Linked DNA regions of Hahella chejuensis KCTC 2396. Each later gene encodes a partner of the first gene's protein in a complex. Links are inferred from orthologs where the notes say so. Each region holds a gene or a part of one and is shown on either strand. Other genes may lie near its edges.

Region 1 (7,740 bases):
TTGCCATATTAATAATCTCGCCGCCATGAGGCCTGATCGCATCAGAACGACAGACCACTGATAAGTTCGCAACAACATAGTTTATCCCATAACTTCAGCGCCGGACCTACCGACGAACATGCAATCCATCGCCCGCAACTACCTGAACACGGACATTTGGCGAGGGCATCATATAAGGACGAAACTGATCAAAAAAGAAACGATCTGTAAAAGCAGGGGGAATAGCGACAGCTGTAACCATATTCAAACAAACAGCAATAAATTCATAAGGATATGTTGCAATAAGTGAGTCATAGTCTTCTTTTATAAAGACATGCAACGCTAAAATAGCCAATAAAAAGCATGTCTGTCGCCCAGCAACAACGATGCTGCGAGAGGCCTCAAATCAGCAAAGGGAAGGCAATATGAAAAGCATAATAAAGCTGGCGCTGTCCATCGCCTTGAACGCCAGTATCCTGGGTTGCGCCACGTACTCTCAACCTGTCCGCTTTTACGACGCATCCTCTTGCGAGTACCGAATCACCAGTCTGCGGCAAGACATTCATACCTGTTACGGGGAAGCATTTCCGATCGAGTATGCGGTATTAGTCGCAGCGCAAAGCGACGATCAGATTTTTCGTGGGCAGTTGAAAACGTTGGCGGGCTTCGACTGGGAACATGAACGCGCCATCCTCATTACCGCGCTAGCCAGCAAAGCGAATAACGACGGCTATCACACCGATGTGAAAACTGCTCAGGATGTATTGGGAGCCAGTCATTTCATGATTCAACTGTATTCTCACGAAGGCGAATTACTCGCGGAATCCAATGAGCAGGTGGATTTAGGTTGGATTCGGGCTAATCAGAGGTAGAGGACGGCGAAGCGCTGGTCATCACCGCTTCGCCTTGAGATCGCGAACTGGATTACCAGGGATAAGCCGCTTCTTTCACTTCCGGGGAGGGAGAAGAAGTGACTTTCAGCGCCAACGTCAGTTTCGCGGGAGCGCCGCCTTCGAGCACGATTTTACCTTCTGAAAAAGCGTCATCATCTTTACCGCGTTTACCGATGAGGACTTCTTCCGCGCCATTTTTGGACGCATGGTAAAGCGCTTCCTCCATATCGATCTGAAAGATTCGCCCCAGAATCGTTCGAGTGCCTCTTGCTCTCTCCCATACTTCCAAACAGGGCGAAGGCTTGCCATTTTTGGAGCCCTCTTTAGTGATCAACTCGACTTGATATTCCGTGCCGGTCTCAAAGTCCTTTTTTGCGATATCCAATATTGTAGTCATATCCTACTCCCTTGTTTCTGCTGTTAGTTTTTTTATACGCCGTTATGTCTTAACGGCCTGGCCCCAGCATTATGGCACAATATAACGATTGATTTGGGCGCATGTCCCCTACCAAAGGCCCTCCGTCGCCTTCCAATCACTAACCTACAGGCAGAAACGAGGCGCTCAAGTTACAGCGCCACGGCAGATCCGCTCCAGAAGTTCGGGAAATTCAATACCGGCGGCCCTCGCCGCTTGCGGCAATAGACTGTTCGCAGTCATCCCCGGCAACGAATTACCTTCCAGACACCATACTGCGCCGTTATCCTCCACACGGAAATCGATTCGGCTGTACACGCCCAACTTCAGCGCGGCATGCGCACGCAATGCGATCTCCTGCATAGCGGCGGCGTCAGTCTCAGAAATATTCGCCGGAAATATTTCGCTGGCGGCGCCCACCTGATACTTGGCGTGGTAATCAAATATCTCGTTAGGAACGATGATTTCGCCTACTAGCAACGCCCGCCCATCTAATATTCCGACAGTGAATTCTCGTCCAGGGATGAACTTCTCAATCATGACTTCATCGTCGTAATTCATCGCAAGCTCAATCGCCTTCGCCAACTCCGACGCTTCCCGCACCACGCTTAAACCAACCGTGGAACCTTGCTTGCTGGGTTTGACGACCACTGGCCAACCTAACTTTTGCGCCACTTCATCACTGCTCGCTGGCGCCATCAACCAATCCGGCGTGGGTACGCCGGCGGCGCGGAACAGTTGCTTACTCAGGTCTTTGTCCATGGCCACCGCACTCGCAATATGATTACTGCCGGTATACGCCAGACCAGCCAGATCCAACATTGCCTGAATCCGTCCGTCTTCTCCTGCGCCGCCATGCAACGCCAGAAAAACAACATCAACGTCACGGATATTAAAAGCCTCCGCAGACAAGGCGATAGCGCGACCTCGCACATCGGCGATAACCGACGTCGACGGCGGCTCCGGCGCCACACCCGCTTGCAGAAGACGCATTTCATCCGTCCCAGACAGTTGTCCAGTGGCCGTATCCACGGAAAACACCTCATGCCCCAGACTACGCAGCGCCGGAATAATTTGCGCGGCGCTGGCGATAGAGACATCCCGCTCTTCACTCGTGCCGCCGAATAAAACTGCGATTTTCATGGCCCTTATTCTCCTCACCCGAAACGTAAAAACAAAAAAGCCCCGAGATAATGGGGCTTTCAAGTCAGGCTGTCACAGCGCTACGCCTTAAATATTCTTTAGCTTCCGAATCAAAAAGGAATGTCGTCGTCAAAGTCGTCCATCGGCTCTGGCATGGGCGGCTTAGGTTGCTGAGGCTGTTGCGGGCGTTGTTGCGCCTGATTCGGAGCGGAGTAACCACCGCTTGACGCGCCGAAGTTATTGTTAGGGGCTCCGCCATAATTGTTGTTGGAAGAAGCGCCGCCATAATTACCGGCGGGCGCAGCGGCTGGAGCGCTGCCGTAACTGTCGCCGGAGGGAGCTGATTGTTGCCAGCCGTCATTGTAACCTTGCGAGTTATCCATACCACCGCCGCCACTGCGGCTGTCGAGCATCTGCATCTGACCTTGCATATCTACAACAATCTCAGTGCTGTAGCGATCCTGCCCAGACTGATCCTGCCACTTACGGGTTTGCAGACGACCTTCAATATATACTTTGGAGCCTTTTCTCAGATACTGAGCGGCGATCTCCGCCAACTTACCGAACAGCACAACCCGGTGCCATTCCGTACGGGGAACCAGCTGTCCCGTCTGCTTGTCTTTATAACTCTCGTCAGTCGCCAACCTCAGGTTGGAAATCGCGCTGCCGGAGGGGGTATAACGTGTTTCCGGATCGCTACCCAAATTACCAATTAGAATTACTTTATTTACACCACGCGCCATATCGCTCTCCAAACGTTATCCCTCAACCTGGGCGGTGAGAGGGTAATTTATCAGCGCTTTCTCATCAAAGCGCTGTCTATCAATTTTCAAGTACGCCAAGTGCTCTTCGATCACCAACGTGACGTCTTCAACACCATGAATTTGCGTCAGTTCCTGCGCTATCTTATCCGCTGCGTCCACATTGAACGGCTGCAACGGCAGCACATAACTCGCTGTATAGGGAGGATCAGGCATGAACAGGGACACTCCGCCCCATACTACCGCCATCACTGTACAAAGACCATACACTCCCATCAAACCAAACTTCTGGTAAGCCAGTCCACCTAGGACGCCCCCTAGAAAGGCCCCGAAAAACTGGGAGCTGGAGTACACGCCCATTGCCGTACCTCGCATGCCGGCAGGGGCGACTTTACTGACCAGTGAAGGTAAAGTCGCTTCTAAGAAGTTGAAAGCCAAGAAGAAGCCGAACACAGCCAGGGTAAACCCGATAAAGTCGTTCACTCCTTTCATCACAATCATGAGTGCGACCGCCATTAACCAGACCGCTCCAGTGAAAACCTGCCGCAGAAGTCGTTTCTTTTCACCAATGATGATCAGCGGAATCATAAATACAAAAGCTGCGCCCATCACCGCCAAGTAAAACCAGCCGTGCCGATCTGCAACCATATTAAATTTATCCGCCAATGTAACCGGCATTGCGACGAACATCGCCGTCAAAATCATGTGGAGCGAGAATATTCCCCAGTTCAGACGCATTAACTCTTTATGCTGGAAGACATTTCTCAACGCCGAGCGGAGCACTATTGTTTCCAAGTTACGCCGCTGTTGTAACGGGGTCGGCACTTTATACAACAAAATCATTCCTGACAACGCCATACAGGCCGTCGCCCAAAACAGCCCGGCCAATCCCGCGAAGCCTGAAATAAGCGGCCCTAAAACCAGCGCCAACGCGAAGGACAAGCCAATCGTCATCCCCACGGACGCCATGGCTTTGGTGCGATTCTCTTCCTGCGTCAGGTCACTGAGCAGCGCCATCAAAACACTGGCGATCGCCCCTGCTCCTTGCAACAGGCGCCCAAAGATAACGCCATAAATATTATCGCTTAATGCTGCAACGACGCTGCCAAGACAGAACACACCCAAACCGATAAATATTAACTTCTTGCGGCCAAAACGATCGGACAACGCCCCAAAAGGCACCTGCATCACAGCCTGACTCAAGCCATATACGCCTATGGCGAGGCCAAGCAGTGCGGGCGTTGCGCCCTCAAGCTCTCTCCCCAACACCATGAAAACCGGCAGCACCATAAACAACCCAAGCATTCGCATGGCGTACAGCGAAGCCAGCGCGGAGACAGCGCGGCGCTCCTGGGGCATAAACCTCTGCGTCTTTTGCATTTAACTACCGTACCAGTCCATCAAAAAGCGCATATTGTAGCATTTGACCAGCCACTTATTAATCGATTCGCAGTGGCTTTGCCCATCCTGTTTCCGTACTTATATAATGACCGGCTGTAAATTCCGGAGGTGAAAAGAATTTTATGGACACGATCCAAGTCCGCGGAGCCCGAACCCACAATCTTAAGAATGTCGACCTGGACTTGCCGAGAGACAAGCTCATCGTCATTACCGGGCTGTCAGGCTCAGGCAAGTCATCCCTGGCTTTCGATACGCTCTACGCGGAAGGCCAGCGGCGCTATGTGGAGTCACTATCCACTTACGCCAGACAGTTCCTGTCCATGATGGAGAAGCCGGACGTTGACCACATAGAAGGTCTCTCCCCCGCTATTTCCATCGAACAGAAATCCACCTCCCACAACCCTCGCTCCACTGTCGGCACCATTACTGAAATTTACGATTACCTGCGTCTGCTATATGCACGCGCCGGCGAACCTCGCTGCCCGGATCACGACATCGTTCTCGAAGCCCAGACAGTCAGCCAGATGGTGGACCGTATCCTGGAGTTGCCTCAAGACAGTAAATGGATGTTGCTGGCTCCTGTAATACGCAATCGCAAGGGCGAACATCTGCACGTGATTGAAGGCCTTCGAGCGCAGGGCTTCATTCGAGCGCGCATCGACGGCATCGTGACAGATCTCGACGACATTCCCCAACTGGATAAAAAGCGCAAGCATACAATTGAGGTCGTCGTCGACCGACTTAAAATTCGTGAAGACATCCAAACCCGCTTGGCGGAGTCCCTCGAAACCTGCATTGAGCTGGCGGAAGGTGTAGTCATCGCAGCACCAATGGATGGTGACGGAGAAGAGCTTATCTTTTCGGCGTTATTCGCCTGTCCCGAGTGCGGCTATAGCGTCAGCGAGCTGGAGCCAAGAGTATTTTCCTTCAACAATCCCGCCGGCGCGTGCCCCAGCTGCGACGGTCTCGGAGTGAAGCAGTATTTCGATCCTGACAAGCTGGTGGAGCGTCCAGAGCTGACGTTGGCGGAGGGAGCGATCAAAGGATGGGACAGACGCAGCGTATTCTACTTTCAAATGCTGACCAGCCTAGCCGAGCATTATGATGTCGACATAGAAACGCCTTTTGAAGCACTTCCCGAGTCGTTTCGAAATGCGCTTTTAAAAGGCAGTGGACGAACGGACATCAAGTTCAAATATGTAAATAGCCGCGGAGACATTGTCTTCAGAGAGCACCCATTCGAAGGCATATTGCCGAATATTGAGCGCCGTTACCGGGAAACGGACTCACAAATGGTGCGCGACGAGTTGTCTAAGTTCCTTACTCAAAAGTCCTGCCCAGATTGCCACGGCAGCCGATTGAAGCGCTCTTCTCGTCATGTGTTTATCGACAATAAGAGCCTGCCTGACACCTCGCACATGGCCATTGGCGACGCCAGTAACTTCTTTCATCACTTGTCGCTGCCGGGTCGTAAAGGTGAAATTGCGGCGAAAATCGTTAAAGAAATTCAGCTACGCCTTCAGTTTCTCGTTAACGTTGGTTTGGACTACCTCACCTTGGATCGCAGCGCGGAAACGCTTTCCGGTGGCGAAGCCCAACGTATCAGATTGGCCAGTCAGATCGGCGCAGGCCTCGTAGGAGTGATGTATGTTCTTGATGAACCATCCATTGGTCTCCATCAAAGAGATAACGACCGCTTACTGGCCACACTGACGCATCTGAGAGATCTCGGCAACACTGTCATCGTGGTTGAGCATGACGAAGACGCCATTCGTATGGCGGACTATGTCGTGGATATTGGTCCCGGCGCGGGAGTTCATGGCGGAGAAATCGTTGCGCACGGCTCTCCTGAACAGGTCATGGCTAGTGATAAATCCATCACAGGTCAATACCTCAAGGGAACGCGATGTATTGCGATACCAGAACAAAGAGTCCAGCCGGACCCAGACAAGCAACTGATCATTAGCGGGGCCACCGGGAATAACCTGCAGTCGGTCACGCTAAAAGTTCCTGTCGGACTGTTTACCTGCATCACTGGTGTATCAGGGTCAGGTAAGTCCACATTGATCAATAGCACTCTGTATCCAATCGCCGCCACCAAACTTAATATGGCGACCACTCTAACCGCCGAGCCTTATGAGTCAATAGAAGGTCTGGATCACTTCGATAAAGTTATAGATATCGACCAAAGCCCAATAGGACGCACTCCAAGATCCAACCCTGCTACCTATACAGGCATATTCACTCCAATTAGAGAGCTTTTCGCAGCGACTCAAGAAGCAAGGTCTCGCGGTTACAAACCGGGAAGATTCAGCTTTAACGTACGTGGAGGGCGCTGTGAAGCCTGTCAGGGAGACGGAGTCATCAAAGTTGAAATGCACTTTTTGCCTGACCTGTATGTCCCCTGCGATGTATGTAAAGGGAAACGCTATAATCGTGAAACTCTTGAAGTCACCTACAAAGGCAAGTCCATACATGACGTGCTGGAAATGACAGTAGAAGACGCTCGAGAATTTTTCGACGCCATCCCAGCAATCGCCAAAAAGCTGCAAACGTTGATTGACGTGGGCCTCTCCTATATCGGCCTTGGCCAGAGCGCGGTCACTTTGTCGGGGGGCGAAGCCCAGCGCGTTAAGCTATCTCGTGAGTTATCCAAGAGAGATACGGGTAAAACCTTGTACATTCTTGACGAACCCACCACAGGCCTGCATTTCTTTGATATTGATCAGCTACTTAAGGTATTGCATCGTCTGCGTGATCATGGAAATACGATTGTTGTCATTGAACATAACCTTGATGTCATTAAAACAGCGGACTGGATCATCGACCTGGGCCCAGAAGGCGGAAGCCGGGGCGGATTGATTATTGCCGAGGGTGCGCCTGAAACCGTAAAAGACAATGAGAAGTCTCATACCGCTCATTTCTTGAAACGCATTCTGGAAAGTTAGCTACCTAGCAGAGAATGTCAGGGAGTAGCGATAAATCAAAGCTCCCTGATCTAAGAAAATGCCTGCATTTGATTCAGGCATAAAAAAAGCCGCTAAAAGCGGCTTTTTAATATCCGAGAAGAACTTACTCTTCGTTGTCGCCTTCGGCTTCAACTACCGGACGGTCCACTAGCTCAACAAAAGCCATTGGAGCGCTATCG
Region 2 (5,162 bases), 3.6 Mb from region 1 along the record:
TCGTGCTGAAACAGAGCAACGTTGAGGTGTTCGGCAAAATAGCATTTATTTGGACAACTTCTTTTGTTTTGTGATTTGGAAGGCGTGCGCCAGGGAATAAAAGCCAGGGTGAGTCGATATCGCCGATGGGGCTGGCCATCTATCAACAAACCCTCACAAAGTATACTACATTTCCCCGGCGCCGGGGCCGCCCGGCGGGGTTAAGCGCGGGCGGGAGCGAAGGATTTCAGAAGTTTTTCCACGAATTGCATACGGTCCTCCTTGTCCTCCAATGAGCGAGTGACGCGTAGCTTGGAGCCGCCGTCCAGTTTGTAGTGCTTGGGCTCGCGCTGAATGAGGTTGACCAGCTTGATCGGCTCGATGGTGGTTTTAGCGTTGAATTCGATTACGCCGCCCTTGGCGCCAATATCAATTCTGGCCATGCCCAGCCTGTCGGCGGTCAGTTTCAAATGCGCCTGACGGAACAGGTTTTTGGTCGCGTCAGGCAAGAGACCAAAGCGGTCTATCATCTCAATTTGCATGGACTGTAACGCGTCTTCGTCCTTGGCGCTGGCGATGCGCTTATACAGAATCAGGCGGTTATGGACATCCGGCAGATAGTCGTCGGGGATCAAAGCGGGCAAGCGCAAATTGACCTCACAACCCTGGTCGATAGGCTGGGTGAGATCCAGCTCTTTGCCTTCGCGCATGGCTTTGACGGCGGCGTCCAATAATTGCAGGTAAAGAGTGAAACCTATGTTCTGGATATGCCCGCTTTGCTCCTCGCCGAGCAACTCCCCGGCGCCGCGAATTTCCAGATCGTGGGTGGCGAGGGTGAATCCAGCGCCCAGGTCCTGCGCGCTGCTGATGGCGTCCAATCGCTTTTTGGCGTCCTCAGTAAGGTTGCGTGGCGGCGGGGTCAGCAGGTAGGCGTAGGCCTGGTGATGAGAGCGCCCGACCCGGCCTCGCAACTGGTGCAACTGCGCCAGGCCGAATTTGTCCGCGCGCTCGATGATAATGGTGTTGGCGGAGGGGATGTCGATACCGGTTTCAATGATCGTGGTGCACATCAGCACATTGAAGCGTTTATGGTAAAAATCCGACATGACCCTTTCCAGTTCGCGTTCCCGCATCTGGCCATGGGCGACAGCCACGCGCGCATCCGGAACCATCTCCTGCAGCTCTGAGGCGGCTTTATTAATGGTATTAACTTCGTTATGCAGGAAGAACACCTGACCGCCCCGCAAAATTTCCCGCAGCACGGCTTCTTTGATAATGCTGTTGTTGTGCTCCTGCACGAAGGTTTTAACGGACAGGCGTTTCTCCGGCGGTGTAGCGATAATCGACAAATCGCGCACGCCCTGAAAGGAAAGATTCAGGGTTCGCGGAATCGGCGTCGCGGTCAGGGTGAGTATATCGATGTTGGCGCGCAGAGATTTAACCTTCTCCTTTTGTTGCACGCCAAAACGATGCTCCTCGTCGATGATTAATAAGCCGAGGTTCTTAAACTGGATGTCTTTCTGCAGCAGCTTATGGGTGCCGACGAGAATGTCGACTTTGCCGTCTGATAGCTTGTCTTTGACTTTCTCTATATCGCCGGCGCTGCGAAAGCGAGAGATCAGTTCGATATTGATCGCCGTGTCCGCGAAACGGTCCTGGAAGGACTGAAAGTGCTGCTGCGCGAGCAGAGTGGTGGGCGTCAGTATCGCCACCTGGCGCCCTGCGTGTGCGGCGAGAAATGCGGCGCGCATGGCGACTTCCGTTTTACCGAATCCTACATCGCCGCAGACCAGACGGTCCATGGGGCGAGGCTTCATCATATCCTGCAAAACCGCGTTGATGGCGGTGGCCTGATCTGGCGTTTCTTCAAACGGGAAGGCGGCGGAAAAGGCGCGATAATGCTCGTCCGGCGGCGGGCAGGCGTAACCTGTATGTAGCTCCCGTTTGGCGTAAATTTCCAGCAGTTCCGCTGCGCTGTCTTTGATTTTTTCCGCTGCCTGACGCTTGGCGGCGGACCAGCGATCCGTACCGAGTTTATTGATCGGCGCGAGCTTGTCGTCAAGTCCGGCGTAGCGGGAAATCAGGTGCAGAGAGGAAACCGGCACATAAAGTTTGGCTTCGTTGGCGTATTCCAGCACCAGAAACTCCTGCTTCTGGCCATCCACTTCGAGTGACTGCAAACCTTTGTAGCGGCCGATGCCGTGATCGATATGTACGACCGGCGCATTAAGCTTCAGCTCGGTCAGGTTCTGAATGATGTTTTCCGGGCTTTCCTGCGCCCGCTTGCGCCGTCTACGCTGCAGGACTCTGCCTTCATATAGATCGGCTTCCGCGACAACCAGAATCTGGTTCTCGTTGTCAGCGAAGCCCTTCGCCAGCTCCGCTACTGTAATATTCCATCGCTCGTTAGAATTCAGGCACGCTTCCCAGGACTCCAGCAACGTGAGCGGTCTGCCATGTTCTTTGAACGTGTCCATCAACGCTTGTTGGCGTCCAGCGGATTCAGCACACAGGATGATCTTGTAACCGGTGTCCTGTTGGGCGCAATCAATGGCCTGTAATGGATTCTCTTTCTTGGCGTCCAAGGCCAGATGGGGGAGGGGCGCGAACGGTTTGTCGGACTCCTCGGACTTGGCGCTGAACTGCGCGCGTGGAAACTGCTTCAACCCTTCGAACAGCTCTTCAACCCGCAGATAGATATCCGCCGGAGGTAAAATGGGGCGTTGAATATCGTGGCGCAGATCTTCGTAGCGCTGCTCCAGATCTTTCCAGAAGTGCAGTGCTTTCTCATGTAATCCGTCGTAAAGGGCGAAACAGGCGTCCCTGGCGACATAATCCAGCAGGCTGGCGGTTTCGGTGAAAAATAAAGTGAGGTAATACTCCAGTCCGGGCGTAGCAATACCACGACTGATGTCTTGCAACAACGGGATGTTGCGTGAAGCGCCGGGAAACTTCTCGTAGAAGTTGTCTTTGAACAACTGAATGGAGGCTTCATTAAGGGGAAACTCATGCGCGGGCAGCAGGCTGATTTCATCTACCTGACTGGCGGAACGTTGAGTCTCCGGGTCAAACTGGCGCAGAGTCTCGACTTCCTCATCAAATAAGTCGATACGGAAGGGCGCTTTGGAGCCCATGGGAAATATATCGAGAATCGATCCTCTGACCGCAAATTCGCCATGCTCATAGACGGTATCCACGCAGCGATACCCGGCTTGCTCCAGCTCAGATCTATAACTGTCTATCCTGAGCGGCTGACCTTTACGAAGGATCAGGGTGGAGCGTTGCACAAACTCTTTCGGCGCCAAACGCACCATGATGGTGCTGAGGGGAACGATAAGCAGGCCGCTGGCGCAAGTCGGTAGGTTATGCAGGGTCTGAATACGTTGGGAAATAATGTCCTGGTGAGGCGAAAAAGTATCGTAAGGGAGGGTTTCCCAGTCCGGCAAAGTCAAAATTGGGGGCGTGCTCTCATTTTTTTTCGCATCCCCTAAAAAAAATTTTACCGCCGATTCGAGCTGATCCGCCGAGGGCATATCTGGTGTTATTACCACCAACAGGCGTTTTTGCTCTTTGAGCGCCTGCGCCAGAATGTAAGCGTCTGACTGTCCGACGGCCTGAGGCCAGTACTTGATAGTCGTTGAATTTGAAGGAAGTTGGCGCCGTTCTGTCAACTTTATATCTCCACCTTAAAGTCAAGGGGCATTCTACAATTGTTTCGTAAAATCACAACCAAACCCCGAAAACGTGATAGCCAGTCCACTTGTGTAAGGGCCTCGCAAAGCCCTGGAAAGCGTTAAAAATCAAGGAGCCTAAATTGCTTCGGATGTTTTGAAAAGGGATAATGAGCGCCCGATTTGCGCAGACGAGAGGTGCATGAAAGTGAGTCAAGAAAAATTGGATGCTTGTTTTGGGGAATGGAAGGAACGCGAAACCGTCGCTGAAGCGATGATTCCCCTGATCGGAAGACTGTACAGAAAATATAACGTCATCACATCCATATATGGTCGCCCAATCATCAACCGTTCAGTGATCGGCCTGTTAAAAGCGCACCGCTTTGTGCGTCAGGTGGCTGAACATGAACTGTCCGTGCACAATACTTACCCTATATTAAAGCTGCTGGACGAACTGGAACTTGGGCACGCTCACGTAGATATCGGCAAGCTCGCCATTAAATACGAAAAAATAAAAGACACGGTTGCGCTGGAAGATTTCGTGCGCAGCGAGCTGGACGAAGTGGTTGGGAAATGCGCCGTCGAGGGAAGTATGGGGACTTCCGGGGAAAGCAAAGACGTCGTGTTGTTCGGTTTTGGACGTATCGGTCGGCTACTGGCGAGAATTCTTATCGAGAAAGCCGGCGGTGGAGCGAATCTGCGCCTGCGTGCGATTGTCGTGCGTAAAGGCAATGCGGAAAACGATCTGGAAAAACGCGCCAGTCTGCTGCGTCGCGATTCCGTACATGGTTCTTTCCAGGGTACGATCACCGTGGATGAGAAAGAGTCCGCTATTATCGCCAACGGCAATTACATTCAGGTTATCTATGCGAATAGCCCGGATGCAGTGGATTACACCCAGTACGGCATCGACAACGCCATCGTTATCGACAACACCGGCGTGTGGCGCGATGAAGCGGGCCTGTCCCGTCACTTGGAGTGCAAGGGCGTCAAAGGCGTGCTGTTGACCGCGCCCGGCAAAGGCTCGATCAAGAACATCGTATATGGCATCAACAACCATTTGATCACTGCGGAAGATCGCATTCTTTCGGCGGCGTCCTGTACGACCAACGCCATTACGCCGGTACTGAAAGCGCTGAATGACGAGTACGGCATCAAAGACGGCCACGTTGAAACCGTCCACTCCTACACTAATGACCAGAACCTGATCGATAACTACCACAAAGGCAGCCGCCGCGGACGCAGCGCGCCTCTGAACATGGTTATCACAGAAACAGGCGCCGCCAAGGCTGTCGCCAAAGCGCTGCCCGAGCTGGCTGGTAAGCTGACCGGCAACGCGATTCGCGTACCGACGCCGAACGTTTCTCTGGCTATTCTGAACCTGAATCTGGGGCGCGACACTTCCGTGGAAGAGCTTAACGGCTACCTGCGCGATGTGTCCCTGCACTCCGATTTGCAGAAACAGATTGATTTCGTTAACTCCCCTGAAGTGGTTTCCACTGACTTTGTCGG

The links.
Region 2: the proteins of uvrA (region 1) and mfd are in contact, whole or in part, in a crystal structure (PDB 4DFC), measured with the Escherichia coli proteins. The link is inferred for Hahella chejuensis KCTC 2396 from one-to-one orthologs.

What each region holds. Positions count from the first base shown.
Region 1 is NC_007645.1:6,324,240-6,331,979, forward strand. The notes cover bases 4,372-7,740. They hold uvrA (excinuclease ABC subunit UvrA), read left to right. Parts: upstream 4,372-4,714; coding sequence 4,715-7,540; downstream 7,541-7,740. Other genes in these bases: HCH_RS27825 (MFS transporter), read right to left, coding at 4,372-4,571; rplQ (50S ribosomal protein L17), read right to left, coding at 7,665-7,740. In the rest of the region: HCH_RS34020 (hypothetical protein), read right to left, coding at 107-334; HCH_RS27805 (hypothetical protein), read left to right, coding at 405-851; HCH_RS27810 (hypothetical protein), read right to left, coding at 904-1,269; HCH_RS27815 (D-alanine--D-alanine ligase family protein), read right to left, coding at 1,435-2,430; ssb (single-stranded DNA-binding protein), read right to left, coding at 2,541-3,173; more of HCH_RS27825, read right to left, coding at 3,189-4,371. UniProt on the Escherichia coli protein: The UvrABC repair system catalyzes the recognition and processing of DNA lesions. UvrA is an ATPase and a DNA-binding protein. A damage recognition complex composed of 2 UvrA and 2 UvrB subunits scans DNA for abnormalities.
Region 2 is NC_007645.1:2,751,457-2,756,618, forward strand. Bases 1-4,050 are described here. They hold mfd (transcription-repair coupling factor), read right to left. Parts: upstream 3,651-4,050; coding sequence 201-3,650; downstream 1-200. Other genes in these bases: HCH_RS12125 (peptidoglycan binding protein CsiV), read right to left, coding at 1-45; HCH_RS12135 (glyceraldehyde-3-phosphate dehydrogenase), read left to right, coding at 3,859-4,050. Outside these bases: more of HCH_RS12135, read left to right, coding at 4,051-5,162. UniProt on the Escherichia coli protein: Couples transcription and DNA repair by recognizing RNA polymerase (RNAP) stalled at DNA lesions. Mediates ATP-dependent release of RNAP and its truncated transcript from the DNA, and recruitment of nucleotide excision repair machinery to the damaged site.